One region of the Companilactobacillus zhachilii genome, then DNA from elsewhere that is predicted to be linked to it. Evidence: predicted binding sites of a transcription regulator. Region 1 holds the regulator's gene; the other holds the start of a gene.
What was found. Region 1 encodes NrdR, which represses ribonucleotide reductase genes. Its sites were predicted from a motif close to ACACNATATATNGTGT; they were not measured.
Positions count from the first base shown of each region.

Region 2: a site for NrdR is predicted at 5,949-5,964, ahead of nrdH (glutaredoxin-like protein NrdH). Genes of this name have one in related genera too.

Region 1 is NZ_CP031933.2:1,041,832-1,058,178, reverse strand. It holds gene rplT (50S ribosomal protein L20) at 1-289, opposite strand, end outside; gene rpmI (50S ribosomal protein L35) at 325-522, opposite strand; gene infC (translation initiation factor IF-3) at 537-1,070, opposite strand; gene D1B17_RS04645 (bacteriocin immunity family protein) at 1,424-1,747, opposite strand; gene thrS (threonine--tRNA ligase) at 2,166-4,130, opposite strand; gene dnaI (primosomal protein DnaI) at 4,431-5,339, opposite strand; gene D1B17_RS04630 (DnaD domain protein) at 5,342-6,715, opposite strand; gene nrdR (transcriptional regulator NrdR) at 6,727-7,200, opposite strand; gene coaE (dephospho-CoA kinase) at 7,222-7,815, opposite strand; gene mutM (DNA-formamidopyrimidine glycosylase) at 7,812-8,639, opposite strand; gene polA (DNA polymerase I) at 8,649-11,306, opposite strand; gene D1B17_RS04605 (MFS transporter) at 11,868-13,274, opposite strand; gene D1B17_RS04600 (metal-dependent hydrolase family protein) at 13,383-14,624, opposite strand; gene D1B17_RS04595 (metal-dependent hydrolase family protein) at 14,671-15,870, opposite strand; gene D1B17_RS04590 (hypothetical protein) at 16,067-16,347, shown strand, end outside.
Region 2 is NZ_CP031933.2:40,365-56,711, forward strand. It holds gene D1B17_RS00160 (lectin-like domain-containing protein) at 1-1,215, opposite strand, end outside; gene D1B17_RS00165 (MarR family winged helix-turn-helix transcriptional regulator) at 1,471-1,914, shown strand; gene nrdF (class 1b ribonucleoside-diphosphate reductase subunit beta) at 2,087-3,112, opposite strand; gene nrdE (class 1b ribonucleoside-diphosphate reductase subunit alpha) at 3,128-5,305, opposite strand; gene nrdI (class Ib ribonucleoside-diphosphate reductase assembly flavoprotein NrdI) at 5,286-5,660, opposite strand; gene nrdH (glutaredoxin-like protein NrdH) at 5,662-5,892, opposite strand; gene D1B17_RS00190 (LVIS_2131 family protein) at 6,162-6,788, shown strand; gene D1B17_RS00195 (DUF2187 domain-containing protein) at 6,990-7,199, opposite strand; gene D1B17_RS00200 (guanylate kinase) at 7,284-7,841, shown strand; gene D1B17_RS00205 (C40 family peptidase) at 8,052-8,762, shown strand; gene D1B17_RS00210 (SLAP domain-containing protein) at 8,999-9,661, shown strand; gene D1B17_RS00215 (MurR/RpiR family transcriptional regulator) at 10,293-11,120, shown strand; gene D1B17_RS00220 (ribose-5-phosphate isomerase A) at 11,217-11,879, shown strand; gene D1B17_RS00225 (Gfo/Idh/MocA family protein) at 11,879-12,859, shown strand; gene D1B17_RS00230 (replication-associated recombination protein A) at 13,275-14,606, opposite strand; gene D1B17_RS00235 (MFS transporter) at 14,663-15,976, opposite strand; gene D1B17_RS00240 (DUF1440 domain-containing protein) at 15,985-16,347, opposite strand, start outside.

The DNA of each region.
Region 1 (16,347 bases):
GAGCTAGCATCTTACGGTTGATGTCAACATTAGCTAATTTCAAACCATGCATTAACTTGCTGTAACTGATTTCGTTCATTCTTGCAGCAGCATTAATTCTAGCAATCCAAATCTTACGGAAATCGCGCTTAACTTGGCGACGATCACGGAATGCGTAACGGTATGAAACCATGATTTGAGTATGTGCTGCTTTAAAAGTGATATGTTTTGAACCACGATATCCCTTAGCTAATTTTAAAACTTTCTTACGACGTTTGCGAGTTACTGTTCCACCTTTTACACGTGGCATAATGACTCCTCCTTTTGATTATAAAAAATAATTAATTAGTATGTAGCTAACATTTGTTTGATACGTTTCATATCACTTGAGCTGACCATACCTGGCTTAGCCAATTGGCGACGTTGCTTCTTTGTCTTACCGTGGAAACGGTGACTTGTGTAAGCATGCATTCTCTTCCAACCACCATTAGCAGTCTTCTTAAATCTCTTTGCTGATGCGCGGTGTGTCTTTTGTTTAGGCATTGAAAATCCCTCCACTATTTCTTCTTTTTGTTATCTTTTGCGTTAATTGGATCAAGCATTAAGAACATACTACGACCGTCCATTTTAGGCCTTGTAGTTACCGTAGCAACATCCTTGGTCTTTTCAGCAACACGGTCTAGGACTTCCTTACCTATCTCTTTATGAGTGATTGCTCTACCCTTAAAGCGAAGAGAAACTTTGACCTTATCACCTTTAGCCAAGAACTTGCGAGCATTATTAAGCTTAGTATTGAAGTCGTTTTCTTCAATAGTTGGACTCAATCGTACTTCCTTAAGACTAACAGTTTTCTGTTTTTTACGTGCTTCTCTATCTTTCTTTTGAAGATCAAACTTATACTTACCATAGTCCATAATTCTGGCAACAGGTGGTTTAGCACCTGGTGACATTAGAACTAAGTCCATATTAGCTGCTTCAGCTAAACGTTGTGCTTCAGCTTTTGGCTTAACACCAACTTGATCACCATTTTCAGAAATTAGTCGTACTTCTTTAGCACGTATTTGATCATTTATTAATAAATCTCTTGCTATGAGTAGTCACCTCCGGAGTAATTTAACCCACAAAAAAAAGCGGGCTGCACAAGCATGCCCACTATAATTATCTACGTAATCGTATTAACCTAGAGGCAATTGCATAGGTGAGAAGCGGGCGCTTCTGCTTAATCTCAACAGTTATTAACTATACCAACAAAGTCCTATTCTGTCAATACAATAGAAAAACTTTTCGGTTAGTTTGTTGAAGATTTCAATACATCCAATTTAGCATAATTTATAACTACTTACAAATATTTAAAACCCATTCTATTTAATCAGACTATCAACAATTGCTAAAACAAAAAAAGGAATCTTCATTTAAGAGATTCCTTTATATAGGTAGAAACTTATCACAAAATTGATGCTAACTTATCATCTTTAAATTGTCTACGTAACCTCTTACCCACAACACTCTTAGCAGGAACATCTTTTTGAATTTGTTCATAAATAGCCTTGATTTCTTCAGGGACCTCTTCCCTACTTGCTTGATAATAATTAACAACACAGTGGGATAACTTAGCAATGACTTCAAAGTAAACTTTATCATCATTATTACCCATCAAAGGTCGGGCACATTCTTCAACAGCCTTTTTTAGTTCTGCATTATTTTTAATCATTTGATTGTTATAAGCGGCACCCAAACTTTTTATTAAATTATTACTTTTTTCATCCATAATTTATTTATGCCTTCTTTGCTTAATTTCAAACCATATCTATTATAGACATAAATTTGGATGTTACATAATATTTTTGTTCTTTATATTAAGTTTGTGTTTAAATATGCCGTCTCCAGAATCGGACATTTTTTTTAATTTGGAAATACACTTATCAAATTCATTTGAAGAAAGAACCTAGCCGGAAAGAGTAAAAATTGAGGTTGCTATGAAGGTGGTGTTAGCACTTTAGTGCTTACACCACGGGACGACTTTTGAGACTTGCGGTTTTTGCAAGGCTCAAAATCGAGGTTGGAGACCTTGGCTCCGACCGGTCCCCATAGCAACCTCAATTTTTTACTCTTGTAGGCGGCATATTGAAACAAAAAAAATCCAGAACAATCAATTGACTGTTCCGGATTTTACTATTTAATAATCATTATTTATCTGATTTATCAGTAACGTCTTTACGACTGTAGTTAGCAATATCGGCAACGACACTGTCAACAAACATCTTAGCGTTTTCTGATTCTGAATCTTCTTCACCATATTTTCTTACTGAAACTGTGGCGTCTTTAGCTTCATCATCACCAACAACAACTGTGTATGGAATCTTCATTGTTTGTGAATCACGGATCTTGTAACCCATCTTTTCATCACGATCATCCAATTCAGCACGGATATTCTTAGCACGTAATTCTGAAAGAATTTCGTTAGCGTAATCTGTGTGAAGTTTTTGGTTAACAGGGATGATACGTACTTGTGTAGGAGCCAACCATGTTGGGAATGCACCCTTGTAAATTTCAATTAGGTAAGCAATAAATCTTTCCATAGTTGAAACGATACCACGGTGAATCATAACTGGTCTATGATCCTTACCATCAGCACCAACATATGTTAATTGGAACTTCTCTGGTTGCATAAAGTCTAATTGGATAGTTGATAATGTTTCTTCATTACCAAGAGCTGTCTTAGTTTGAACATCAAGTTTTGGACCATAGAAAGCAGCTTCACCTTCAGCTTCATAGTACTTAAGACCAAGGTCATCCATAGCGCCTTTAAGCATTGATTGTGATCTGTTCCACATTTCATCGTCATCAAAGTACTTCTCTGTATTAGCAGGGTCACGATAACTTAGACGGAATGTGTAATCGTTGATATCAAAGTCTTTATAAACTTCAACCATCAATTGTAGTGTACGCTTGAATTCTTCTTGAATTTGGTCAAGTGCAACGAATGTGTGACCATCATTTAGAGTCATTTCACGAACACGTTGTAGTCCTGACAAAGCACCTGATTTTTCATATCTGTGCATCATACCAAGTTCAGCGATACGTAGAGGCAAGTCTCTGTATGAACGGTTGTGGTGGTTGTAAATTTGGATATGTGAAGGACAGTTCATAGGACGTAGTTCAAGCATTTCGCCATCACCCATGTCCATTGGTGGGAACATGTCTTCACGGTAGTGATCCCAGTGACCTGAAGTCTTATAAGCATTCAAGTTCATAAGGATTGGTGTGTAAACGTGTTGGTAACCCCAAGCAACTTCCTTATCGATGATATATCTTTCGATGACACGACGGATTGTAGCACCATTTGGCATCCAGTATGGAAGTCCAGCACCAACTTCTGGATCAACGAAGAATAAGTCAAGGTCACGGCCGATTGTTCTGTGGTCACGTTCCTTAATTTCTGCACGACGTTTAAGGTCAGCTTTTAGGCCATCTTCCTTGTAGAAGGCTGTACCATAAATTCTTTGTAGCATTGGGTTACTTGATTTACCTTGCCAATAAGCACCGGCAACTGAAAGTAATTCAAAGTGTTTCAAAGCTTTAAGGTTTGTAAGTACGGCATCATAACCGAAGTCAACAAATCCATCTAGTGTGTAAACAGGAATTTGAACTGATTCAATAGCAGCAACTAATGATGACTTGTAAGGATCGTCCTTAAACATTGCTTCAAGGTCCTTCTTGTCCATCATTGATCTTTCAATCTTATCGTTGTTCTTGATAATCTTGTTCATCAAAGCTGTGATTTCTTTTAATTCATCAACACTGATTTGACCTGATTTACTATCAGTATCAACATAGAAACCATCGTCATTAGCTTGTTTTTCACCGAAGTGAAGGTCTTCTTTGAAACTCTTAGCTGCAGCAGCAAATACTAAAGCAGCAGTGTTTCTTAGCACCTTTTGTGCATCTTCTGAATCTTCAGCTGTAATAATTTCAATTTTGGCATCTTGTTTGATTGGACGTTCAAGATCAACCAAAGTGTCGTTTAATTTACCAGCAACAGCTTTTTTACCTAGAGATGTGCTAATTGACTTAGCAACGTCTAAGGTTGTAGTGCCTTCGTCAAACTCCTTAACTGAATCATCTGGGAATGTTAACTTGATTTTTGACATTGACTATTTTCCTCCTAAAATTTGATAACAAAAAAAATACGTCCCTGAAGTATATACATATATTTAAATATGTGCATACTTCAGGGACGTATTTCTACGCGGTTCCACCCACTTTAAAACTGTACAACAAATAACAGTTTTCTCTCATTTGGTTATAAAGTAACCGACCATTATACAGTTTTATGTGAAAGTGGTAACTCCAGTAATGGGTAAGCTTTCAGTAATCGTACCCTCCCTGAATAGAACCAAAGTGTTATCTTTCATGGCTTTATTGAAACATTTATTTTCATTGATTGCAAGTTATTTTTCAAATCTTCTGTTTTGACCGGTAACAATAACCTCACGTGATAAGTACTTAACACGCTCCATAATTCGCTTTGCCTTAACTGGTTCTTCCTCACCACGCTGGTTGATAGCCAGGTGTTTTTCCAATTCTTGCATTGAAAAATTAGATGAAAAGAAAGTTGGCAAATTTTCTTGCATCCGATATTGCAAAATGACTCCTAAAACTTCATCACGAATCCAACTAGACATCGAATCCGCCCCAATATCATCAAGCATTAAGATTTCTGCACCTTTAACTTTATTAACTTTTGCCAAAACACTGTTAGAACCGATCGAGTTTTTCATTTCTACCGCAAAAGTAGGAAAATGCATCATTGTCGTATGAACGTCATGTTTGAATAGTTCGTTGGCAATTGCACCCAGCAAATAAGTTTTTCCAACACCAAAATCACCGGCTAAATATAGTCCCGGTACAAAGCCTTTTTGGTTCAAATAGTTATCGATAAAATCAAGCGATTTGCCCAAGGCGTCTTGTCGACCATCACCATTGTAATCATCCAACTTAGCACTTCTAATGTCAGAAGGCATATCCATCAAAACGAAACCAGATTCATACTGATCACGTTTTTCCCGATTCTGGGTTCTTTCATTAGGATAGTAAGCTACTTCGATATTGTGATTATTTACGATTAACTTAGGATAATAACCACGGGACAATTCACTAGCATGATTTTTGTTATTGTAAAACTCATAAATACTGGCGGCACTCGTTGAAATCGCATTAGGATTGATTGAATCGCTATTTTCTTTCAAGAAGCTTTGAACATCTGGGTCTTTCAAAGCACCATTAAGAAGACGGCGATAATCCTCCGTCAAATTCTTTGAATTTAAATATTCTGCCAGTCTATTTCCTAAATTTTCCATGCTTAATTATCCTTATTTCTTAGTCGTTTCAAGCGATCTTGCATTTCACTGTGACTAGTTTGTTGGTTTTGTTGCTTTGGAACTTTGGCTTTAACTTTACTCCAGTCAGTAGCTTGTTCCACTTTACGATTCCGATTGTTGTTATAGCGGCGCTTAGGATTGCGCGGCTTGTTTTGAAATTCATTGATGCGTTTGAGAGCTTGTTCAGGTGTTTGAACATTATTTTGCTGCCAATCATTGGCCATCGTTTCCATTAATGGCGAAGTTAAGGTCGGCGAATTTTGCAAGATATAGTAAACCATAATATTCAAAACTCCAGCTGACAAATAAGTCTTCATAGCCATATCACGTAAAGCACGCGATTCTACTGTACCCACAAAACCGCCACTTTTTTGTTTTTGAGCCGCCAAAAAATCTGCAGGTGTCATTGACTTCGCTTGTTGCAAAATCAATTGGTCAGAGCGGTTTAGGCTTGTTGCAGAAGTATCTGGAGTTGTCTCCACTGTTGGAGCTTGGTTTTTAACGGAGATATTAGCATTCTTTTCAAAACGGTCCTGCACTGACTTTTTCAAACGTTTAGGATCAATTTTATTGTTGACAATATCACAAGTTTTACCAATTAAATCAATCAAAACCATCTCATCTAATCCATAAAAAGCGTGCAGATTAAGGATCAACTCTTGATTCTCTAATAAATTATCTGGATTAATTCGATACAACTGTTGAATTCGATCAGAAATCAATTCCCAGTCTAATGGTTTAACCTTCTTAGCATTTAACGTAGGTTTCTTAACATCAGCCGTTGTGGCAAAGTTATTTTTCGCGTTTTTAACTTCAGTTGGTGTATTGATCAAATCATTATTACTCAATTGGAAGACTTCCAAGAAATCCTTCGTAATTTCTTGAGAATCTTGCAAAATCAAGTCTGAATGAGCATATTTATCAACCAATAAACGATATTTACTATCACTAACTTGCTCGTATAAGAAGATACTTAGCAAGTCATCCTTAAAAAAGTCATCCGGTGATAAAGGTTCAAACAGTTGATAAACATAATATGGACCAAGATCATCTTTTTTTTCAAAGGTACGGATCAACCCTAATGCTTCAGCTTTAATGCGTGCTTCATAAAACCGTTTCAAATCAATTCCTAATAAACTCAGCAATTCAGCGTGACTTTTACGTTGCGTGACTAGTTCCTTATTAGGTAATTTTTCCCACAACAACAAATAGAGGCTAAAAGCCTCTGTTCCCAAAATGGGCAAATATAAATCGGTTAAAACGTGACGATCATCATCATTCAAATGACCATTTGGCAAACACCAATAGCCTACTAGTGGTGTAAACTTTTCTGATCCAAAATTACTTGTAGACACTGGCATCCCTCTTACTTCTTATCAATTTTATTACCGTTTGCCATCATCTCTTGAACTTCACGCATGAAACTATTCATGTCTTTAAATTCACGATAAACGCTAGCAAAGCGGATATAAGTAACATCATCAACCTTGGCTAAAATTTTCATGACATGTTCACCAATAATTTGTGAGCCAACTTCACTTTCACCGTTAGCTCTGATTTCATTTTCAACCTTATCGACGATATCGTTCATCTGATCCATGGTAACTGGACGTTTCTCGGCTGCACGAACAATTCCCCGAAGTAATTTCTCACGACTGAATTCCTCACGATTACCATTTTTCTTGATAACCAAGAGCGGCGACTTTTCTAATCTTTCAAACGTTGTAAAGCGAGTACCACAGTACTCACATTCACGACGTCTTCTAATGGCGCGTCCTTCATCGCTGGGACGACTGTCAATTACTTTTGATGAATCATGATGACAATGTGGACAAATCAAAATTCCAACCTCTTTTCCAAATCAAAGTTGTGATATTAGTTTTTTAAATTCCTGTTGAAGCTGTGTTAAATCTCCTGAATTATCAATTACAAAATCGGCTCGACGTTTCTTCTCATCCATCGACATCTGGGAGTTGATTCGGTCCAAAGCAACTTTTTCAGACAGATTATTACGTTTCATAAGTCGAGCTAATTGAATCTCCGGACGTTCATAAATACTAATAACACCGTCAAAGTAATCCTCATAACCGCCTTCAAATAACAGTTGAATCTCAAAAATGGCAATTGTTTTACTAGTAGACCTTTTGATCAATGTAATAGTCTCTAAAATTTTCTCTTTAATTAATGGTCGCGTAATTCGGTTCAATTTTTCTAATTCATTACGATCACTGAAAACAATTGAGCCTAGCTCAGCTCGGTTCAAGGTTCCATCTTCATTCAAAATTTGCTCTCCAAATTGCGCAACGATTTGTTTTAACCCTATCGAATTAGGAACGACTACTTCCCGGGCAAATGAATCGGCATCAAATATTATGAATCCGTGATCCCTAAACATTGCTAATACCGTCGACTTTCCAGCAGCAATTCCACCAGTTAATCCGTAAATTTTACTCATTTGACAACTTGACACTTAGGACAAAAATGCGTTCCTCTTCCACCGACTTTGATTTTAACAATGTCAGTTCCACAACGTGGACAAGGTGTCCCCTCCTTACCATAAACTTGGAGACTATTTTGCATATTTCCTGTGTGGCCTGTTGCATCAACATAGGATCTAATTGTTGAACCGCCTGAAGCAATCGCATTTTTCATCTCTTGATTAGAAGCTTCAATAATGTTTTGGATATCTGTATCAGTTAAATGGTTGGCCGGTGTTTCCGGATGTAATTTAACCTTCCACAAAACTTCATCAACATAAATATTTCCTAGACCGCTCATTACTGACTGATCCAACAAAACAGTCTTAATGTCTTTACGATGACGCATTATTCTTGGTTTCAGGTCCTCAAAAGTAAATTCTACCGAAAGTGGCTCAGGACCAAGTTTGTGAATTGATTTATTGTTAGCTAAATCGTCGGTATTCCACAACTGCATACGACCAAATTTTCGAACATCATTATAAATCATTTTTTGACCATTATCTAATGTAAAAATGGCGTGGGAATGTTTATCAATGGCACTTGGATCTGCCGAAATTCGATAGCGGCCTTCCATTCTTAGATGACTAATAATTGTATAGCCATTATCCAAATGAATCAACAAAAACTTTGCCCGACGACCTACATCAGTAATAGTTGCCCCGGTAACAAATTCTTTAAACTGGTCAACATCCCCAGTAATTAAATTTTGATAGCGTATTTCAACATCAGTGATTTTACGTCCTTTGACTTGAGCATTCAAACCACGTCTAACTGTTTCTACTTCTGGCATCTCTGGCATATTATCAACCTACTTTGCTTCATACCAAGTTTGACCATGAGCTGTTTCGACCTTCAAAGGAACATCAAGTTTGACAGCTGAATCCATCACGCTTGGCACTAATTTTTCTAAAGTCTCAATTTCTGATTTTGGAGCTTCAAAAATCATTTCATCATGTACTTGTAGCAATAAATTAGCTTGCAAGTTTTCTTTTTTCAACATCTTCTGCATATTGATCATGGCAACTTTAATAATATCAGCCGCACTACCTTGAATAGGCGTATTCATTGCCGTCCGTTTGGCAAAATTTCTAATATTAAAGTTACTTGAGTGAATATCTGGTAAATAACGACGACGGTGCATAATTGTTTCAACATAACCGTTCTCGCGTGCATATTTAACAATATCATCCATGTATTTCTTAACACCAGGATATTGTTCAAAGTAAGATTCGATAAAGGCCGCAGCTTGTTTTCGACTGATACCAATATTTTGTGACAAACCATAATCACTAATTCCGTATACAATTCCGAAGTTAGTAGCTTTAGCTTGACGACGCATATTTGGTGTTACCTCATCAGTACTATTCAAGCCAAAAATACGCATGGCCGTATGAGCATGAATATCGTAATCTTCCTTAAACGCCTCTTGCATATGTTCATCACCCGAAATGTGAGCTAAAACACGTAATTCAACTTGTGAATAATCGGCTGAAAAGATTTCCCAATCTTCATGCTGTGGCACGAATGCCTTTCTAATCTGCTTACCTTCGTCGATTCGAATTGGAATATTTTGCAAGTTTGGTTCAATTGATGACAAACGACCTGTTTGGGTCAAAGTTTGTAAATAAATCGTATGAATCTTGTTATCTGGTTGAACAAACTTTTGTAATCCGACTACATAAGTTGATTGAATTTTAGAAATTTGACGATAATCTAAAACCATCTGAACTACTGGTGACTTATCTTTTAATTTCTCCAAAACATCAACTGATGTAGAATAGCCAGTCTTAGTTTTCTTAACAACAGGTAATTTCAAATCTTCGAACAAGACTACTCCCAATTGTTTAGGCGAATTAATATTAAATTCTTTGCCTGCTTCTTGATAAATTTTCTTTTCAATTTCGGCTAAACGAGTGGCAAAAGTATTTTCCATTTCTTTTAACTTGGAAACTTCAACTGTAATACCTTTAATTTCCATACTGGCCAAGACATTTGATAATGGAAGTTCAATCTCATCATAAAGACTGTCCTGATCATTATCTTTCAATTCAGACATCATCTTATCTTTTAAAGTTGCAATTACTTGTGCCTTTTGAGCTAAGAAGTTCAATAAAATATCAGTGTCTTCAGGAACAGCCTTCTTAACACCTTTACCATAAAATTCTTCTTCTGATGGCAAATTGACATTATAGTTTTTGGCAACTAAACCGATATCTTGCTTGTTATCATTAGTATCCAATAAATAGGCCACTAATAACATGTCAAAACTAATACCAGCTATATCACAACCATAACGATGCAATAACGCAATCGTTCGCTTGTTATCAAAGAGATACTTTTCCTTTGTCTCATCAGCTAGCCAAGCTTTCAAATCAGCATTTTCTAATACCGAAACATCAGTCGTTCCGTAATAGTTTTTACCATCCGATATTGCTAAACCAACAATTGGAGCCAAATGATAATTTTCACCAAAACCTTCAACGATTAATGTTTGTGGCTTAGTGTTACCAGCAATTGCTTTAATAGCAGTAGCATCTAATGGTTGCACTTTAATATCTGCTAAAGCTTCAGAAGTATTTTCTTGTGGAATATCCATTCGACTTAAGAAAGTTTTGAAGTTCATTTTTTGATAAAACTGAACTAATTGTTCTTGGTTATCACCACGATACTCTAAATCACCCAATGACAATTCGACTGGGGCTTCCAAATTAATCGTAGCCAACTTTTTACTCAAAAATGCTTTGTCTTTGTCATTAATTAAGTGTTCTTTTAATTTACTCTTCTTCATCTCATCGACATGATCATAAATACCTTCAACGCTACCGTATTCATTAATCAATTTGATAGCGGTTTTTTCACCGACTTTTTCAACACCAGGATAATGGTCAGATGTATCACCCATTAAGCCCTTCATATCAATGATTTGTTTAGGTGTAATGCCTAATTTTTCTTGAACGTGCTCTGGGGTATATGCTTCGGTTTCCGTAACACCTTTAACGTTAACTTTAACCGTAACTTTATCAGTTGCTAACTGAGTCAAATCACGATCACCGGTGATAATCGTCACGTCCATGCCATCCAGTTCAGCTTTACGTGACATTGTACCGATGATATCGTCAGCTTCATAGTCTGGTAACTCATACGTTTTTATCCCACGGTAATTTAACATCTCTTGAATCAATGGCAATTGTTCCATCAATTCTTGGGGTGTCTTAGCACGTGTACCCTTGTACTCATCAAACATCTTGGTTCTAAAAGTTGTCTTACCAGCATCAAAAGCAACTAAAGCGTGTGTTGGTTGTTCATCTTTTAAAATCAATTCCAACATGTTGTTGAATGCGTATAGTGCATTTGTGTGGATTCCTTCGCCAGTAACAAACTTATCTAAAACGTTGTGCATAGCAAAGAAAGCTCGAAATGACACACTATTTCCATCTATTAAAAGTAATTTTTTATTTTTTGACATATATTCTCCAATAAAACTGAATTAACTAATTCTATTTTAACAAATCAGACTGCGTTGTAACAGATTAGTGAAATTAAAGTTACCCATCACTACGCAACCTCCAGTCAATATGCATGTTAAATATTCCGCCTCCAAGAGCAAGAGATTTTGGTAGCTATGGGGTTAACCTATAATCACTTGACTGTGAAAGATAAAAAACAACTCTTACCGCATCAGTTTTTTCTCAACTTTGGTTATAGAATCCAATGTAAAAAAAGGTTAGATATTTTTCTTGGTATACAAAAAATATCTAGCCCTTTTGATTATATTAAACTTCAAATAATACAGCACTGTTTTAAAAATAACAAATATATTAGTTTCTGGGTGCAAAAAATATTGGCTGCAGTGACGGTGGTGTAATGGCTTTAGTCATTACACCACCGGACGAGTTTTGAAATTCGCGTACTTTGCGAAGTTCAAAATCGTGGTTCGAGACCGCTTTTCGGCTCGAACCGGTCCCCACAGCGCCAACATTTTTTACACCCAGAGACGGCAACTAACCAAACTTCCCAAGATTTTCAATTAATCTTTTTGTCTTTCATATCTGAAATAAACATAAATAATTGATAACAATACTAGTAACGATAGAACAGTTAAAATAGCAAAGTCAATTTTTGCACCCGCTATTGTGTTCAAAACTTCATTATTGGTGCCACTTGTTATAGCCACTGCTGAAATAACAACCGACAAGACATTTGTTCCTAGTGAACCCGCATATTGTTGCATCATACTATAAAGCGAATTTTGGTCCGACTTCTTCGCCCCCTTTACTTGAACGCTTCCGTCGGATAATGAGACTCCAAATCCCATACTGAAACCAATCCTTACTAAAATATAAATCCAAATAATCCCCACCATCGTCAAGCTTTCACTCTTAATCCAAAATAGACCTGAACCAACAGTTATTAATAAACCGCTGATCAATAGTGGAATCCAAGCTCCTCGTCTATCGTACATATAACCGGCAATAGGGCCGACTGCTGCACCTAGCAACGAACCCGGTAGTAGCATTAATCCAGCCTGTGCTGAATCTAGTTTTAAAACTGTTTGAGCAAATATCGGCAAAACAAATGACAAACCGATATTTATAAATTGCAAACTAAAGTATCCAAATAAACGTAACCTCAAAACTGGAACTCTTAATATTGAAAAATCTATCAATTGACGACTACTTTGACGATTGTACCAAGTAAATATTATAAAAATCACTAACGAACCTAATACCCAAAGTAAAAATTTCTTAGAATCCCAGCCATAGCGACCTGCTTGATCAAAAGTAAATAAAATTGTTGAGAAAATTATGGCTAATCCTGCCACACTCAAATAATCAAAGGAAATCCCCTTTGTACCTCGAGCTTGACCACGAATAGTAAAAATCCCAATAATAAACAATAAAATAATTAATGGCAAAACACCTACAAATATTTCACGCCACGACCACAAGCCATTAACGACACCACCATAGGTAGGCCCTAAGGCAGGAGCTAATGAAATTACAATCCCAGCTAAACCAGTATATAGCCCTAACTTAGAAGTAGGTATTTCCTCAAAAATCAAATTGAACATCAATGGTGTTGAAAGTCCTGTAGAGACTGCCTGTAATAATCTCCCACCTAGCAAAACTGGAAAATCAGGTGCCATTAAACAAACCAGCGAACCGATAAAACAACAAGCGGTTGCGAAAATAAATAACTTTAGCGGATTAAATTTTTTCAAAAGATAAGCCGTTGTACTCATAACAATTGTTGTTAACAATAAATATCCCGTTGTCAGCCACTGAACTGTACCCAGACTGACGTTAAGCATTTTAACCAATGTTGGAAATGTCACATTCATTGATGTTTCAATTAAAATACCTGTAAATGATAACAATCCCACTGCCAAAATTGACAATTTAACCCGAGTTGATACGGAATTATCCAAACCAATGACCTCTTTTCATACAAAAAGGCCATGACAATCTGCTCTGTCATAGCCTAGCTCTTACCCTATACTTTACTATTTTAAAAAAATTTATGCTAGAAAAGAATCTAACTTTTATAACAAATCAGCTACTTCATTCAGCCCAACATTTACTTTTTTATTAACTAACTCACCTTTTTTATAAACTAGTTTATTAGCTTGTCTAATTGCAGTAATGTCATCTAATGGATTTTCGTCCAATACCAAAAAATCAGCAAATTTATCAACATCAATACTGCCATATTGGTCATCAATCTTTAATAATTCAGCCGCATAAATGTTTGTTCCTAATAGAGCTTGATAAGGTGTTAATCCTAATTCAGTAAGTAATACAACTTCATCTGCCGTGCCCGTGTCAAAACTATTAAAGGGTGTTCCAGCATCGGTCCCAACAATAATTTTGACACCTTTTTGTGTAGCCATTGTTGCATTTCTGAATAAATCGGCCTTAACAGCTTGATTTTTCAAGTACATATAATTTGGAACTTTACCTTTTGCAAATTTTTCAATATTAACACAGGCACTCAAGGTCGGTACTAAGCAGATATCATTATCTTTCATAAATTCAGCTTGTTTTTTATCAAGATAAATTCCATGCTCAATTGAATCAACACCAGCATTGAGTGCAAACTGAATTCCACGATTACCTTGGGCGTGTGCTGCCACTGTCATGTGCTTACTGTGAGCTTCTTCAACCGCTATACGAATTTCTTCTTCTGTTAATTCAACATCGTCAACTTGGTCAGTTGGTGACATTACTCCACCTGTGACCATGACTTTAATATTGTTAGCACCACGTTTGAAATTCTGACGAACGGCATGACGCATAGCATCGTTAGAATCCGTAATATGACCCCAAGTCGTTTCCCCATCAAGTCCTTCAACAAAATCTGCGTGGCCACCTGTCATTGTCATCGGACGACCAGATGGTAAAATTTCAGTTCCTTTGAGTTGCCCATCTTCTTGTAACTTACGTAATTTAATATCAACATCAAAGGCACAACCACAGTCTCTCACATAAGTAACTCCTGACAGCAAAAGTTTTTGCAAATTATTCAACGCCTCGAAAGTCACTTCAGTTTCAGATGCATAATTAAATTTATTGAGAAAGGGATCCATCATGATATGAGTATGGGCATTTATCATCCCTGGCATCACGTATTTTCCCTTCAAATCTATTTTCTGACTGTCATCATTGGGAATACCTACCCCAATTTCAGTAATACGACCACTTTCATTGACGGTAAAATAACTATTTCTAACAATTGTTTCGTCAATTCCATTAAATAAATTGAGGTTGGTAAATGTCTTATTCATCTGTATCTCCTAAAATTTTAATTAAGTCTTCGACAAATCTTACTAATTAAAATACCTTAACGCCTTTTTTATAAACAGCTTTATCAGCTTGTTGAACAGCCTTAATATCAGCAATGGGATCATCATCAAGCACTAAGAAATCGGCGATTTTTCCGGTTTCTAGTGAACCATATTTGTCATCAATTCCTAACAAGTGGGAACTATTTTTTGTTGCTGATAGTAAGGCTTCTTCATTGGTTGCTCCAACATCAGTCAGCAGTTCTAGCTCTTTTGGAATATCGCCGAAACGATTGAATGGAGTCCCAGCATCAGTACCAAAAGATAATTTAACTCCTGCAGGAATGGCTACTTTCATACGTGCATAGAATTGTTCCTTGAAACCTTTGGCTTTTTCAATCATATAATCTGGCAATTTGCCTTCACCATAGGCTGGAATAGAGTATGTTGCGATAACTGTCGGTGTTAAATAAATGCCTTTTTGCTTAATTAACTCAATGTCATCATCTGTAATTAAGCAACCGTGTTCAATTGAGTCTACTCCAGCAACAATTGCTTCATGAATACCTTTGGCACCTTCAGCATGGGCGGCAACTGTCATATGTTTGTTGTGAGCTTCTTCAACAACAGTTTCCAATTCAGGCATTGAAAGTTCTACATCATCAATCTTATCAGTCGCCGACATGACACCACCGGTAACCATGATTTTGATATTTTTAGCACCCAGTTTAAACTCACGACGAACAGCATGACGCATTTCATCAGGGGAATCGACAATATTGCCCCAAGTTGTTTCGCCATCAAGTCCTTCAGTAAAGTCAGCATGTCCACCTGTGATTGACATTGGACGTCCAGATGGCACTATTTCGGTTCCACCCAATTGACCTTCTTCTTGTAAGCGACGCAATTTAATATCCACATCGAAGGCACAACCGCAATCTCTCACATAAGTAACACCAGCTTGAAGTGCCTCTTTTAAATTATTTAACGCTGTAAAAGTAACTTCAGCCTCTGACAAATAATTCAACTTATTAGTAATTGCATTCATCATTAAGTGAACATGCGAATTGATCAATCCAGGCATGACATACTTTTGTTGCAAATCAACGATGTGTTCAGCATCAGGTGCATCTTTAAAGCCTAACTTAATAATTTCTCCAGACTTATCATCAACGATAAACCAAGCATCTTTTTGAATTTGAGCTGTTTTGCCATCAAATAAATTAAAATTCTTGTAAAGAGTTTCCACGATAAAGTCCTCCTAAATAAAATTTAAATTTAGCTTAAATTGAAATAGTTTTAAAGTCAAAATGTACAAATTATTTTTGATATAATTATACTTTTTGTCTAATAAATGCTTTATTTATTGCCATATTTATTAAATGCTCGCAAAATTTGCGCTGTAACTAATAATTTTTGCCAATAAATTTCAGGAGGTCAAAAATATGACTTATCTACTATCGTTCACAACTGTCATGATTTTCATATTGATCGGTGAGTGGGCCTCTGCCGCTACCAAAGCATTCGTACCTTCAATTTTCATCACCGCGGTCCTCTTCGCCATCGGATTTTGGACTATTCTACCAAAAAATATCGTTACACAAGCTTCTTATACACCCCAATTCGTCGGGGTTGCGATGTCGATGTTATTGGTACAGATGGGAAGCTTAATGGATCTAAAGGAATTGGCTAACCAGTGGAAAGCTGTTTGTATCGCGCTTCTAGG
Region 2 (16,347 bases), 1.0 Mb from region 1:
AGGATCAACGAGTGTATTGCTGTTGGTAATTTGTGTACCACCTTGCGAGTCGTCATAAACAGCGGACTTTGCTTCAGCATCAACGAAGGAAGGGATGGATTCAAAGACCACTAGGTTATTTTGATAATTTTTACCAGTTGATCCAGTGAAGCCCCAGTATAATTTTTTGTTTGTACTTGTTATACCTAATTGGGTTAAATCAATAGGGTATGATGCTTTAGCTTGAGGTGTCAAAGGAGCCCCAGTTGTAGGATTTTTGTCATTATAGGCATATGATAGAGTCCCGTTGAAATCATCTATGGGGGTCCAGTTAATAGTTATATGATGCCATTTACTGTCGACCAAATTTGTTGGTGGACTGTTATAAGTTGAAAATATATTTGGTTGAAGATGGTTCATAGTGAAATATTGTCGGCCGTAATTACCTGTTCCATTTTTATATATAGTTGAATTTGCTGGATAATTTGCTGCAATATGTTGGTCAGAACGTTGAAGATTAGGGTCAATATTACTGTCGAAGGAATTACCTTCTCCGGTGATATTGCTTGTTTCAAAGTTGGTGAAAGTATCAAATTCTAAAGCCCAACTTTTTTGAATCGCAGTTCTTGATAATTGTTCTGGTTTGTCATTTTTAGTTTGCCAGTCCGCTCCCCAAACACCTAGAGATTGTCCATTAACAGGAATACCATCAGCAGAAAGAGCAATCGAATCGCCACCGTTAGGATCATTATGAAGAACGAATGCCATACCATCGGCAGGGGTTACACCACTAATTCGACCAAAATAAATCCACATGGATGCGGTCTGTTCATGTGTCGTATCAAAGTAGTTATCGTTAGCCATATTTCCCCAAACAGCCCCAGTTTGCCAAGTAGCATTGGTCATCTGAATGACACTAGTATTGGGGCTATCGGGGTTAGTTGATTGAGTTATTTTGGCATTATTAATGCGGCTGGCATTTTGAATAACGGTACTATTACTGTTATTTCCAAGGTTAGTACCATTGGCTACTCGATTTTGATAAGCTTTGGCAAAATCAGCCACAGTAAAATCGTCATCTCGCCAGGCTAGTCCCTTGGGAGTAGTTGACAAAGCATTCTGAAAATCAGTATTAGCATCAGCAGCATTGATGATTGTAGTGGGATAATTAATAATTAGTAAAAATATCCCGAAACAAGTAAGTGTTATTTTTTTGAAAGCGTTTAATTTAAACATGATATATCCCCTCGAATGCACAAATTCCCTTTACAGAGCAAAGTGTATCAAAAATATACATTATGTACACGTAAGATAAGTTTAAATTCCATTGTATTTTTATATAAATAATATAATAAATAAATGTAATTATTAATAACAATGGTTATGGAGATATATTTATTTAATTATCAAATTGTGCAAAATAGAATAATTTACAATTTAGTTTAAAAAGCATAAAATACAAGGTAAATATGGCTTTAGAGGAGGATTAAGATGGATATAGATACTAGTCAACCGCTTCCTTTGGATGATCACTTATGTTTTTCGCTTTATGCAACATCACGTGCGATTCAAAAGTTATATTACGATGGTTTGAGTGCGAATGGGATTACCTATCCACAATACTTAGTTCTTGTTTCGCTGTACCAATATAAGCAACTATCTGTTAAAAAATTAGGTGAATTATTGTCTCTAGATTCAGGAACCTTGACACCACTATTGAAGCGAATGGAACATGAAAATCTCGTGATTCGTAAACGTAGTAAAGATGACGAACGAGTTGTTAATATTTATTTGACTGAAACGGGTGTTCAAAAGCGTGAGGCAGTTAAAGATTTACCTAGAACTTTGGTTGGTAAAAGTGGTTTCACTAAAGAAGAGTGGGACAGTTTAGAGAACCTTTCGAAAAAATTATTCAATAATATAACTAAAGATTAGAAGACTAAAAGGAGTTTGGGCAAAACGATTATTGTCTTTAAACATGCAGCATAAACGTGGAACAAAACATAGCTTTTTCCGCTTAAAACAAAAGGCACCAGCAATCCAAAATCGGATTACTGGTGCCTTTTGCCTTAATGCTCGAAAGCTGAACATGTTTTGTTCTACTCTCTTATTTAAGTTTTTTAACTTTACTGAATAGTGAATTATCATCAGATGTCTTATTATCACCAGTCCGGCCGATATCATAATCGGAATCCTTCATAGCTTCAACCTTTCCCATCAAATAACCGTTACCAACTTGGGAGAAGAAATCATGATTACTTGTTCCGGTTGAAATACCGTTCATAACGATAGGATTAACATCTTCTGCGTTACCATCAGGGAATAGAGGTTCTTGACCAAGGTTCATTAGAGCTTTGTTAGCGTTATAACGGAGGAAGACGAGAACTTCATCGACCCAACCAACTTCTTTATACAATTCACGCGTGTATTTTTCTTCATTATCGTAAAGAGTATAAAGCAAATCGTACATCCAGTCTTTTAATTCGGCTTTCTTATCATCAGGGAGTTCATTAAAACCTAATTGGAATTTATAACCAATGTAAGTTCCGTGAACTGATTCATCACGAATGATCAATTTAATGATTTCCGCAACGTTGGCTAGCTTGTTGTTACCAAGATAGTAAAGCGGAGTATAGAAACCTGAATAAAATAGAAAACTTTCTAGGAAGACACTAGCCACTTTCTTTTGTAGAGGTTCACCATTTTGATAAATATCATTGATAAACTTGGCTTTCTTTTGAAGATACTCGTTGTGGTCTGTCCAATCAAAGATTTCTTCAATTTCTTCAGCGGTATTAAGGGTACTGAAAATTGAGGAGTAACTCTTGGCATGGACGGATTCCATGAATTCAATATTGTTAAAAACGGCTGTTTCAGCTTGAGTTCTAGTATCTTTCAACATTGCTTGAATACCATCTTGAGATTGCAAAGTATCAAGTAGTGTCAATCCACCAAAGACGTGACCAACGACTGTTTGTTCAGCAGGACTAAGAGTTCTCCAGTCGTCTAAATCATTTGAAAGAGGAATTCTTGTATCCAACCAAAATTGTGAAGTTAGTTTTTCCCAAGTTTCTTTGTCAATTTGGTCTTCCAATTTATTCCAATTCATTGATTTGTAATATGTATCAACCATTATAAAAATTTCCTCCTAGATTGAGCAGCTTTCACATTCATTACTACCGATTTCGTCATTATTTTCAGTAAATGTTCTGACGTAGTATAGTGATTTAATGCCCTTATAATAAGCGTAATTACGTAAAATACTTAGGTCACGGGTTGTTTGTGTCGTGTCGTCAGCGGCTTTCCAATCGTAAATTCCGGCTGGAATCTCTGAACGCATGAAGAGTGTCAAACTCATACCTTGATCGATATGTTCTTGAGCCGAAGCATAAGTATCGATAACTTTACGCATATCGGTGTCGTATGCTGATTTGTAATACTTAATTGTATCGTTACTCAAAAATGGAGCTGGGAAGTATAACTTACCATTCTTCTTTTCTTGGCGTTCTTCAACAAGACGCGTTACGGGTTGCAAACTGGCACTAGTATTGTTGATGTAAGAAATTGAGCCAGTAGGTGCAACGGCTAAGCGATAGGCGTTATACAATCCATCACGCATAACATTTTGTTTAAGCTTGTCCCAGTCAGCTTGTTCCGGAATGAAGATATCCTTGAATAGGTCTTTAACTAGGGCAGACTTAGGAGCATAACTGTTGGTTACATATTTATCGAAGTATGATCCGTCAGCGTATTTAGATTTATCAAAATCGTGGAAAGTTTCTTGACGTTCTTTGGCAATCTCATTACTTTCAACCAGTGTCCAGTAATTAAGTAGCATAAAGTAGACGTTGATGAATTCAATGGCTTCTGGAGAACCATATTCAAGGTGATGACATGCTAAATAGGTATGTAGTCCCATAGCGCCTAAACCGATCGAATGGCTCATCTTGTTACCATGAGCAACTGGAGGAACGGCAGTAATATTGGAAGCATCACTGACAAATGACAATGCACGTGTCATCGAACGGATAGACTTACCAAAATCAGGACTTTGCATCATATTTAAGATGTTTGTTGAGCCAAGGTTACAACTGATGTCAGTTCCTAATTTAGTATATTCTTGAGCATCATTTAGTTCGGAAGGTACTTGTACTTGTTGAATTTCAGTACACAAATTACTCATGATGATTTTACCATCGATGGGATTTTCACGATTGACAGTATCGATATTTAAGACGTAAGGATAACCAGACTCTTGTTGCAACTTACTGATTTCATCTTCTAGATCACGTGCTTGAATCTTATATTTCTTAATACGGTCATCATTGACCATCTTGTCATAGTCTTTAGTAATGTCGACGTATGAGAATGGTTTGCCGTATACTTTTTCAACTGAATAAGGGCTAAATAAATACATAGGTTCGTTTTTACGAACTAATTCGTAATATTTATCAGGTACGATTACGCCAAGTGATAAAGTCTTAACACGGACTTTTTCATCGGCATTTTCCTTTTTGGCTGAAAGAAAATCGATAATATCAGGATGGAAGACATTCAAATAAACGGCTCCAGCACCTTGGCGTTGGCCTAATTGGTTACTATAACTAAAACTATCTTCAAGTAACTTCATAACGGGTAAGACACCAGATGAAGAATTGTCGACACCTTTAATAGGTGAACCTGATTCACGTAAGTTTGAAAGTGTAATACCAACACCACCACCGATACGTGATAGTTGTAAAGCACTGTTGATTGTTCGACCAATACTATTCATATCATCAGTAACTTGAAGTAGGAAACAAGAAACATATTCACCGCGACGTTTTCTACCTGCATTTAAAAATGATGGTGTAGCGGGTTGGTAACGTTGTGAAATCATTTCAGTAGCCAAAGATTTAGCTAAATCTTGGTCGCCATGAGCAAATAAAAGGGCATTAAAAAGAATTCTCATCTCGTAATTTTCGAGATAAAGATCGCCGTCATTAGTGTGTAAGGCGTATTGGTTATAAAATTTATAAGCGGCCATGAATGATTGAAATTGGAAATGTTGATCCAACAAATAGTTATATAAACTTTCAATGAATTCAAGTGAATATTCATCGACAACTGATTTTTCAATGTAATCATGTTCAACTAGGTAGTCAATATGGTCTGCGAAGGAAGCAAATTTTTTCATATTTGGTTCGACATTCTCAGAGAAAAAGGCTGTAACGGCTTCTTTGTCCTTATTTAAAGGAATTTTGTCGTTTACGGGGATGTTGATTTCGTTATTTAATTTAAAATAACTAATTTTGTCTGCATCAAGGTTATTTAATCCCAATTTCATTCACTACTTTCTTAAAGTTTTCGACATCTTTTTGTGTACCGTTGAATTCAAATTGAAAAACAACGGGTACATTTAATCCAGCGGCGATATCTTTAGCCGTATGATTATAAAGAGTATTAAAGTTCCGATTGCCACCGCCAGCGACACCAACACAGTTTTTGGCATTGTCTTCATACTGAAGAAAGTCGATGACAGAGTCCATCATATCGTCGTCATAAGCTGGGACAATAAGAATAAATGGCCGACCCATTTGATAAAACGGATCGGCGTCGGTAATTTCATATCCATCTATTCCGAGCTTATTAACAAAACGCTTTGTTTGACCTGTAATTGAATAATAAGCTATTTCTTTCATACTAATCCACGAGTTCCTTTAAGCTATCTGGACGAAAGCCGACGATTGGGTCCATAGCTGAATTCATGACAACAGGAACACTTTGGAAACCTTGTTGTTTAAGAGTGGCTAAGTATTGTGGTTGTTGATTGATATTTCTTTCTTCAAAAGGAACGTTGTGTTCTTTAAGATATCTCTTTGTCATTTTGCATTGCATGCAGTTATTTTTGCTATATACGATTACGTTATTCATGTTATTACTTCCTCTCAAGTGCTATTCTCAATTAGTATAATCATTTAAATAATGAAACACAATATATTGTGTCCACTGTAACGATTAACACACGATATAGCGTGGTTATGTCGCCATTATAAAAAGCTCGCAAACGTATGTACCCACACATTTTTGACCGTTTTGCAGCTCAATTTCAAATAATTTTTCGATTCGTGGTAAAATTAAGAGTAATAACCATTATAGAGTTATGAAGCATTTAAGACAATTAATTTAGTTGGGAGAAAACTATGAATTCTTGGAATTTTGTGGGAATTATAGCGTGGATCATTGTTATTGCGCTATTGATCTTTGTAGTATTTAATATTAGAAATCGTCATTTAAAAATTTTAGTAGTTAAAAAGGGTAAAATTACTGGGGCAACAATTTTGATTGACCTGGTGGAGATTTTAGTCGTTATTTTGGCTGTGAGTGGTCTGTTATATACAAGTTTATTTACCAAAGTCGATTTAACCGATAAAAATGAAGTAGCAGTTTCATATAAATACGATCCAATGATTGTCCAAACAACTAATGATGGACAAGGTTATTACGTAAAGATAGATAAAAAAGAATCTAATACCGCCACAGATGTTTATCAATATTGGATCAATAATTCAACTTACACAGTATCTAGTCGTAATGCAACGATTTCAGATGCGACATTACCTTTCACTGTCTCTGGCTTACATTTGAATTGGCCAATGAAGAAAATTAAGAAGTTAGATGCGAAGTATCAAGATGCGTACGTAATTACGGTACAAGCTAAGTACAAGAATAATTTCATCAATGGATTAGGATTAAAAGCTAATCGCTATGCAATGGAATATCGAGTATTGAGAGTTCCAGCACGTTCATTTATTAATGTTGAAAAATAGGGATTTTATTAAGTATTAACGTTGAAACTGCTGTTAGTTTCAATAACATAGCCGAAGGGTGAGAAAGAAGAGTTTGGGACAAAACATAGCTTTTTTTGCTTAAAACAAATGGCGCCAGCAATCCAAAATCGGATTACTGGCGCCATTTGCCTTAATGTTCGAAAGAGGAACATGTTTTGTCCCACTCTCGTATCGAATTAATTATTTAGCTTTTTTGATTTTCTTGATGCTAACAACAATCTTATTGTTCAATTCCATCTTATTGGAATTATCCTTAGGATCATTTTTAACAATTTCCATCAAAGCTGAGTGTTCGTAAATCTTCTCAACTTTACCTTGGAATGGGTAATCCATATCTTCATCAACGGAGCAATCGTAAACAGTACCAACCTTCAAGTATTCTATTTTCATATGTAAATTCTCCTCGGATTAATTAATTAACAGACTAGTATAATAATATAGTAGAAGAAATATTTCAAACATAGGAGTCCTATAATGGATAAAAAAATTATTGTTATCACTGGAGCAAGTGGAACTGGGAAAACAACAATTAGCAAATATTTGCAAGATACTTATCATATACCGAGTGTTATAACTCACACTACTAGATTACCACGTGTGGGCGAAAAAGACGGTATTGACTATCATTTTGAGACAAAAGAAAGCTTTTTAAAGAATCATTACCTAGAAAAAGTTGAATATAGTGGTAACTGGTATGGATCGTCAGAAGAAAGTTTAAATGAAACTTGGAAAAAAGTTGACGCCGCAAGTATTGTTGTCGACACCAAAGGAGCCGCTTCTTATAAAGAAAAGTATGGCAATCAGGCAGTTGTCATTTTTCTAGAAGTCGATTTGGATACAGTTCGTCAAAGATTGGCTGATCGTGGGGATGATATTAGTCGTTTAAAGGCTCGAATCAGTAGTGATGAATTCAATCGCGACCTTAATATTCCGGCAGAATTAAGGGGCAAATGCTATAAAATTACTAATAAAAACATCGAAGTAACGGAAGAAAACGTTAACAAAATACTAAAAAGCGAAAATATCAAGTAAAACGATATTTCACAAAGAAGCTCTAACCATTGGTAATCCTGTGGTTAGAGCTTCTTTAATTTGTGAATGTCAAAGTGTAACATTCTTATACAATTGCTGTAACAATTCTGCAATATTCAGAGAGTATTATAGTCATCGTTGAGTGATAAGAAATTAATAATTAAGAAAATTTAAAAAATAAAAAACAAACCATTACGGGGGATTTCAATTTTGAATACTAACGTTAAAAAGAGTCTTATTTCATTTACAGCTGCTGCAGCATTGGCAGTTACAGGTTTAGGTTTATCAAACGCTTCTACAACAAAGGCTGCTTCAGAAGTTTTAACTAACGCACCTTCTGCTGTACGTACAAAGGTAATGTCAGCACTTTACACAACACCATCATCAAACGGCAAGAGTTCTGGTCGTGCATTGGCAGCAAATAGTGCTTGGGCTGTTGGTCAAGCTGTTAAAGATGATCAAGGTAACACATGGTATCTTGTAGGTGCTAACGAATGGGTTAACGCTAACGATGTTACAGATATGGCTGCAGTTACAGAATCAGCTGCAACAGACGATAAGTCATCTTCAGAAAAAGTTGTTAACACTGCTAAACAATATTTAGGCACACCATATGTATGGGGTGGTAAGACACCTTCAGGTTTCGACTGCTCAGGTTTCACATCATACGTATATCAAGAAGCAACTGGTAAGAGCATTGGTTCATACACAGTAGCTCAAGAAGGTGCCGGAACACAAGAAGCTGTTTCTCAAGCATCAGCCGGAGACCTATTATTCTGGGGTAGCAAAGGTTCAACTTACCACGTAGGTATCTACTTAGGTAACAACCAATACATCGCTGCACCACAACCAGGCGAATCAGTTAAGATTTCAACAATCTCAGGTTACTTCATGCCTTCATTCGCTGTTAAGGTTCTATAATAAGCATTCAAAATTAAAATCATTCACGTACAAGACTGTCCGGTTGGGCGGTCTTTTTTTGTCTTAAAATTTTGTAGTTCAGTATTATGAAGTTATTTTGACTGAAATTAATCCTTATATGAGTAACTTATAAGTTAAATGATATTTATTATTGATAATTATATAGAATGGCCTTGGACACAAGTTTCGTATGATAGACTGGAAATGGTACTAAATTATACGAAGGGGAGTTAATTATGAAGAAAAGCTTAGCAATCATTGCTCTTTCTGCAGCGATGATTTTAACCAATGCCAATGTAGTAGAGGCTTCCAATAATATACAAGGGGATGCGGATACGACTGTTAAAAGCAGTAAGGTTTACACAAAGTTACCTGATTATAATGGTAAAGACGTGGTGATAATCGAAAATGATTCGCATTCGAATATTAAACCAATTGCTCTATATGAAATGCAAAATGGTAAATTAGTCAAAACGGGCGACAAAGTTAAACAATTTGGTAATCATTACATGCTATTTTGGAAGGCTGATCCTGTAAAAATAAACGGGAAAACATGTTGGCAAATAGGTGATAATTTATATCTTAAGTCATCACGAGTTTCTCAAATAAACCTTCAAAAAACACAAGCAGTAGGTCAAGAAATTCAAAATTTTGGAAATTCTTCAGATGATAATTCAACTGAAAATACAGATACAATTAAGGTAACTAATGTTGATGGTGAAGATGTTCCAGTAATGTCACTACAAAAAGACGGATCATTTGATTTGAATAGTGAGAAAACATTATCTAACAATTCAACTTGGCATTCTGATAAAGTAAGAAAATATAAAGGTGAAGTGTATTGTCGTATTGCAACTAATGAATGGGTCAATGCAACTAATTATGTAGTAAAAAATTAATTAGAATAACGAAATTATTTATAATAGAAAAGGAAATCTCAATTAGAGGTTTTCTTTTTTTATGGCTAATATAATAGCAATATACTGATACATTAGCTGGAGGGGTTCGAAAGAATGCCAGCAGTGATAGTGGTGTTAGGGCTTTAGTCCTTACACCACGGACGTATTTTGAGATTCACGGGGTGTGTGAAGCTCAAAATCGAGGTTCGAGCCCCTCCGGCGGCCCTCAAAAAAATTCACCAATTCTTCATAATTTGATATAAATTTATTCGTATTTAAAAGTTATTATTTAAGCATAGTCAAAGAGAGGAAGAGGTGAATGAATGGAAAGATAAAGCTTCAAAATAGAGATAACCCTTTAAAAGATAACTATTGAAAACAATGAATTAAAAATAACCCCTTAAAACATATATACAATTAAAAATTTAATCCCCTAATAAATAAACTTAAACTTCAGATATCTCCCCCCTATATAGATAAAGAAGTTAAATCAAAGATGACTATTCCCCCGTAGTTAATCTTCAAAAGAAAGAAGTTGATATTTATCCTACTATTAAATATCATGACAGCCTGCTTATTAGCGGGCTTTTTTTTTGCTCAAATTTGATAGAATAAGGACAGAGGTAAAATAATGCAAAATATAATTGATGTCATCTATAATAAACTGCCACAAATGTCAGTAACCGATAAGAAAATAGCGCAAGTTGTTCTGCAACAGCCCAAAGATGTTGTGGATTATACGATTTCCCAATTGGCACAAACAGCGGCTGTAAGTGAGGCATCTGTATCTCGTTTTTGTAAAAATTTAAATATCGATGGATTTCATCAATTAAAGACGCGTTTAGCACAAGTATCTGAAAATGAGAATGTGACAGTAACAATTGACGATGACGTTCAACAAGTATTAAAGAATATTACTGATAATAAAAATATTGAGATCAGTAATACTTTGAAAAACTTAGATACAAAAAAACTTAATCAAGTCCTTGCTTTGATTAAAAAGGCACGATTAATTCAGATAGTTGCAGAAGGTAACACTTATCCAGTCGCCATTGATGCTGTTTATAAGTTCAATCAAATTGGATTATTAGCTATGAGCGATGCAGCGTTTGAAACTTCATTGGCACAGACTTTGAATATGAACCAACAAGATATTTTGATAATAATTTCTAATTCAGGTGAGTCTAAATCATTGATGAAACAGCTTCAAGTAGCTCATAGTCAAAATATTCAGGTGATAGCTATTACTAATCGTGAAGATTCACCCATTGCTCAAAAAGCTGATTTCCATTTGAAGACTTATGTCCGTGAACAAATTTTTCAATCTGAGTATTATTTCTCAAGAATTGCGGCATCAACAATGATTGAAGCCATATTCTTATTACTGATTGGTCAAGATAAAGCGACTCTGAATAAAATCGCACATCATGAAGAATTGATTTCTGATCGTAAACTTTAGTATCCTGCTTGACAGGGTATTTTTTTTACTTTATTATGAAAATGAATTTCAGATATAAATAAAATATGAAAATATATTTCTCACAGGAGTTCAAAAATGGAAAAATTAATCGAAACAGCTTTAACAATGATCAAACCAGGGATGACTGTTAGTTTTGGTGGCGGTCGAACGGTTGGACGTCTCATCAGAGCTTTGGATGTCTCCAAGATTCATGTAGCTAGTCCCTCAGAACAAACTCGTAAGCTTTGTCAGAAGCTAGGTATTCCGGTGATGCCGTTGGAACAAGTGACAAAATTTGATGTGGCCTTTGATGGTTGTGATAGTCTCGACCAAAATCTCAATGTTTTGAAGAGTAACGGTGGCATTCATACGTTAGAAAGGTTATATGCAAATTTGGCTGAACGCTATATTATTATGGCTCCACAAGAACGTTTTACGGCACAACTTAATCCTCAGGTTCAATTAACACTAGAGGTGTTGGAAGAGGCAATACCACAAGTTTTATCTATGGTTAAACAATTGGGTGGTGTGGCTGAAGTGCGACAATCACAAGATATGGCGGGAATGGTTCGAACACCAAATGGCAATGGTTTAATTGACTGTCATTTTGACAATTGGTCTGAAATTGATTCGATTAATAATGTATTAAGTGCCTTAGCAGGTGTTTTAGGGACATCTTATTTTAAAGATGTAGTGACAGATGCCTTGTTGGCAACAGATGAGAATGTAAAACATATTAGGAAAGAAGATTTGAAATAATGGCTAAATATAATTGGGGAATGATTGGTACTGGCTGGATTGCTCATGAAATGGCTGATGCTTTGAATGCAGTTAATGGTGAAATTTATGGCGTTTCAGATATGAACGCTGAACAAATGGCCAAGTTTGCGGCGGAAAAGGGGATTGCACATCAGTTTACGAATCCAAGTGAGATGATTAATGATCCCAAGATTGATGTCATTTATATTGCGACACCACACACATATCATTATCAATATATTAAAGAAGCGTTAATTGCTGGAAAAAATGTTTTCTGTGAAAAAGCTATTACAGTTAATGCTAAGCAATTTGATGAAGTACAAGCTTTAGCTGCTAAGAAACATTTGATTTTAACTGAAGGATTTACTTTGTTACACATGCCGCTTTATGCAAAAGTTAAGCAAATTATTGCTGATGGCAAAATTGGTGAGGTTAAATTAGTCCAAGTCAACTTTGGTAGTTTGAAGGATTATGATCCAAAGAATCGTTTTTTTAACAAAAAATTGGCTGGCGGGGCTTTGCTTGATATTGGTGGTTATGCGACCGCCTTTGCCAGAAGTTTCTTGGCTAAGCAACCAACCAATATTTTAACGACTGTAAAATATTTTGAAACTGGCGTTGATGAACAATCTGGTATTATTTTGAAAAATGATGACGAACAAATGGCAGTGATGGCTTTATCAATGCGGGCTAAACAGCCTAAACGAGGTGTTATTTCAGGAACGAAAGGATATATTGAAATTAGCAACTATCCACGTGCCACCGAAGCGGACATTACTTATACAGCAGATGCACATACAGAAAAGACTGATAAAATCACGGCTGGCGATGATAAAAAAGCATTGCAATATGAAGTCAGTGATATGCAAAGATATATTGAAAACGGACATGATGATGGACAATTAGCTCTGTCACATGATGTTGCTCATATTCTGAACGACGTGAGAAATGATTGGGGCATGAAGTATCCGTTTGAATAAGGAATAAAATATAATTTTCTTGCTTCTTCTGGCTAGAGTGTGTCTTCAAATATGCCGTCTCCAGAACCTGGTGCTGTAAGAACGACAAAATCAGTCGCCCTAACGGCACTTTCACTGCCAGTGACTGTTTCCCTGCTCCTCCGACTAGTTTTTTTATAATTGAATGAATAATAAATTTAATATTTGGTAATGTTTTAAAACTATTGTATTGATGCAATCCTAAGACAGTTATATATTTTCATAATTTAAATTGAAGACACACCCGAGTTTATTCGTTGTTTTTCCTAAACATGCAGCATAAACGTACAAAAAAACATAACTTTTTCGCTTAAAACAAAGAAGACTAGCAATCCAGTTTTGGATTTGCTAATCTTCTTTGTTTTAATGACCCTGTTTTGTCACACTCGCTTGTCTTTTAATCGGCATCATGTTCTTGATGCCACTGTTTAATGTATTCCAAACGCTGCTTAAAGAGTCTTTCCTTACCTTGTCCAGTTGGAAGGTAATACTGGCTATTCTCAATTTCTTTAGGAACAGTTTTCATATTAGTTAACTTGTCTTGATAATTATGAGCTAATTTGTAGTCTTCTCCATAACCCAGATTTTTCATCAATTTAGTTGGAGCATTTCTAATTTGTAGGGGTACGGGTAAATTGCCGTATTTCTTAATATCCTTTTCGGCACGCAAAACGGATTTATAGACGGCATTGGATTTGGGTGCAACTGATAAATAAATGACGGTCTCAACCAAGTGAACGTTGCACTCAGGCATACCCAAAAATTGACAAGCTTGAAAGGCATTGATTGCAACATTTAAAGCATTAGTGTCAGCCAAACCGATATCTTCACTAGCAAAACGAACTAGTCGTCTGGCTATATAAAGTGGATCTTCGCCACCATCGAGCATGCGCATGACCCAGTAAATCGCTGAATCGGTGTCACTATTACGCATTGATTTGTGGAGAGCCGAGATAATATTGTAATGTTCTTCACCATTCTTGTCGTAACGTAATGATTTGGTATTTAATAATTGCCGAATGTTATCAATATCAACGTGTGCCACCTTATCCTTAGTTTCAGAATTGATGACAGCCATTTCGAGGGTGTTCAAAGCTACACGGGCATCTCCATTAGCGTAAGCAGCAATTAACTCCAAGGTGTCATCGTCTATCTCAACTTTTGCTTTTGGAAAGGCTTTGGGATTTTTCAAAGTGTTTTGTAATAGTTGAATTAAATCGTCAGTTGTTAGCGATTTGAGAACGAAAACTTTACAACGGGATAGTAAAGCTGAATTGATTTCAAATGACGGATTTTCAGTTGTTGCACCAATCAAAGTAATACTACCTTTTTCAACGAACGGCAAAAAAGCATCCTGTTGGGCCTTATTAAACCGATGAATTTCATCAATAAAGACAATCGTCTTTTGTCCCATCTCACGATTCATTTCGGCTTCTTTCATGACTTTCTTAATATCGTTAATACCGCTAGTAACGGCACTAAAAGTGATGAAATTAGACTTAGTTTTCTTGGCGATGATTTCGGCTAAAGTTGTTTTACCCACCCCAGGAGGACCCCAGAAAATTAGTGACGGGATGTTATCTTGATCGATAATATCTTTCAAGATTTTATTGTCACCAATCAAGTGCTGTTGACCGACAAAAGCCTCTAGCGTTGTGGGACGAACCCGGTTTGCTAGAGGAGAATTGTCGTCATTATTTTGATTTGCGAAAAGTGATTCTTGCTGCATTTTTGACCTTCTTTGATGATTTTGCCTTTAGGTAACTTCTGACGAATGTATTAAAACTACTTTATAGCATTCTTGATTCTGGTCTCATTATATCCTAACAAGATCAAGAACATAACAACGTATAAAACTAATGGAATTAACGCGTAATTTAAATTAATAGCCGCAATGGTCGTTGCTGTTTGAGTTTTATTTGAAACATAACCTGATACTTGTAATGATTCAGCGGTGATCAATCCACCTAATCCAAGTCCCAAGTTAACTCCGAAATCGTCAGTTGAAGCTAGAACTCCTTCGGCCTGGATTCCCATTGAAGTACCATAACGAATCGTATCGGCAATCATGATGGAAACTAGTCCGATAATGAAGCCACCACCGATACAATTAATGAAGATTCCGGTAAAGAGTAAGGGTAGGTTTTCGGAATAGGCAGCAATGGTAATAATCAATTGACCAATAAACGCCATAACGATTCCTAGCAGCATAGTATTTTTCTTGCCTAGTTTAGCTGAAACAAAGTAGATTGCTACCACCCCGATTAAAGCAGTTAAAGTAAAGCTATTGGCTAAGGAAACGAGGTTTTCGTTATGAATGATGTATTTAAAGTAGTAAATTGTCGTCTGATTTTTAATAGCAGTTGTTAACCAGTATAAGAAGATAACGATGGAAATAATGATCCAAGGTTTATTTTGTCTTAACATTTTCCAAACTTCTGATAGTGGTTGATGACTGATTTCTTTATTTGTGTAGCGTTCTCGTACATGGAAAAAGGTATTCAGTATCAAAATTAATGAGATGATACCAAAGACAATGATTGTACCTAAGAAACCTTTTTGTTGATTGCCTTTGCCAAAGAAACTTACTAAGGGGATGGTAAAGACGGCAACGATAATTTGTACGGAACTACCAAAGAATTGTCTAATAACGCCTAATAAAGTGGTTTCTTGTTCGTTGTCTGTCATCGTAGGTAAGATTGATGTAATTGGCAGATTAACGGCAGTATAGAAAAATCCGAGACCAAGGTAAGTAACATAGGCCCAGAGTAATTTCCCAGAATGTGGTAGGAAATTAGGTGTGACAAAAGTTAAGACAGCGAAAATAACATAAGGAAATGAATACCACAAGAAAAATGGTCGACTCTTACCCCATTTAGAATGAGTATTATCGATCATAATTCCAATAATTAAACTTTCGAAAACATCGGCTGTTCGAGCTACTACGAAAAGAATCGCAACTTCACTAGCAGTCAAACCAAAAACGTCGGTGTAGAAGAAGAGAAGATAGGTAGTCATCATTTGGAAAACTAAATTGTCCGCTGCATCGCTTAAACCATAACTGATTCGTTCAGTTAATGAGGTTTTCCATTTGTTCACAGGAAAGCCTACTTTTGTGTAGTCAAACGACGGTAAAGCTCGCGTCCAACGATATCGTTTGTCCACATCCAAGCGATATGACCGAGAGCTTCGGAAATGTGTTCTTCAGTAGGTTGATCTTTAGCTGAAGGAACAGTCTTCATCATAGGCATGATTCCAAGATGGAAAGCGACCCAGATTGCTAGACCAAAAATGGCACCAGAGCCTTTTCTGATGAAAGGTGAGTATTCTGATAGAACTTCATAAATGATGGCAAAAGATGTTGAGAAACCAAAATGCATCAAAAAGCTTGCCCAAGGCATTTTGTGTCCTGAATATGAATAAGTTCCACGAGTGATTTTTTGAGGAATCCCTGCTTGTTCCATCAAAGT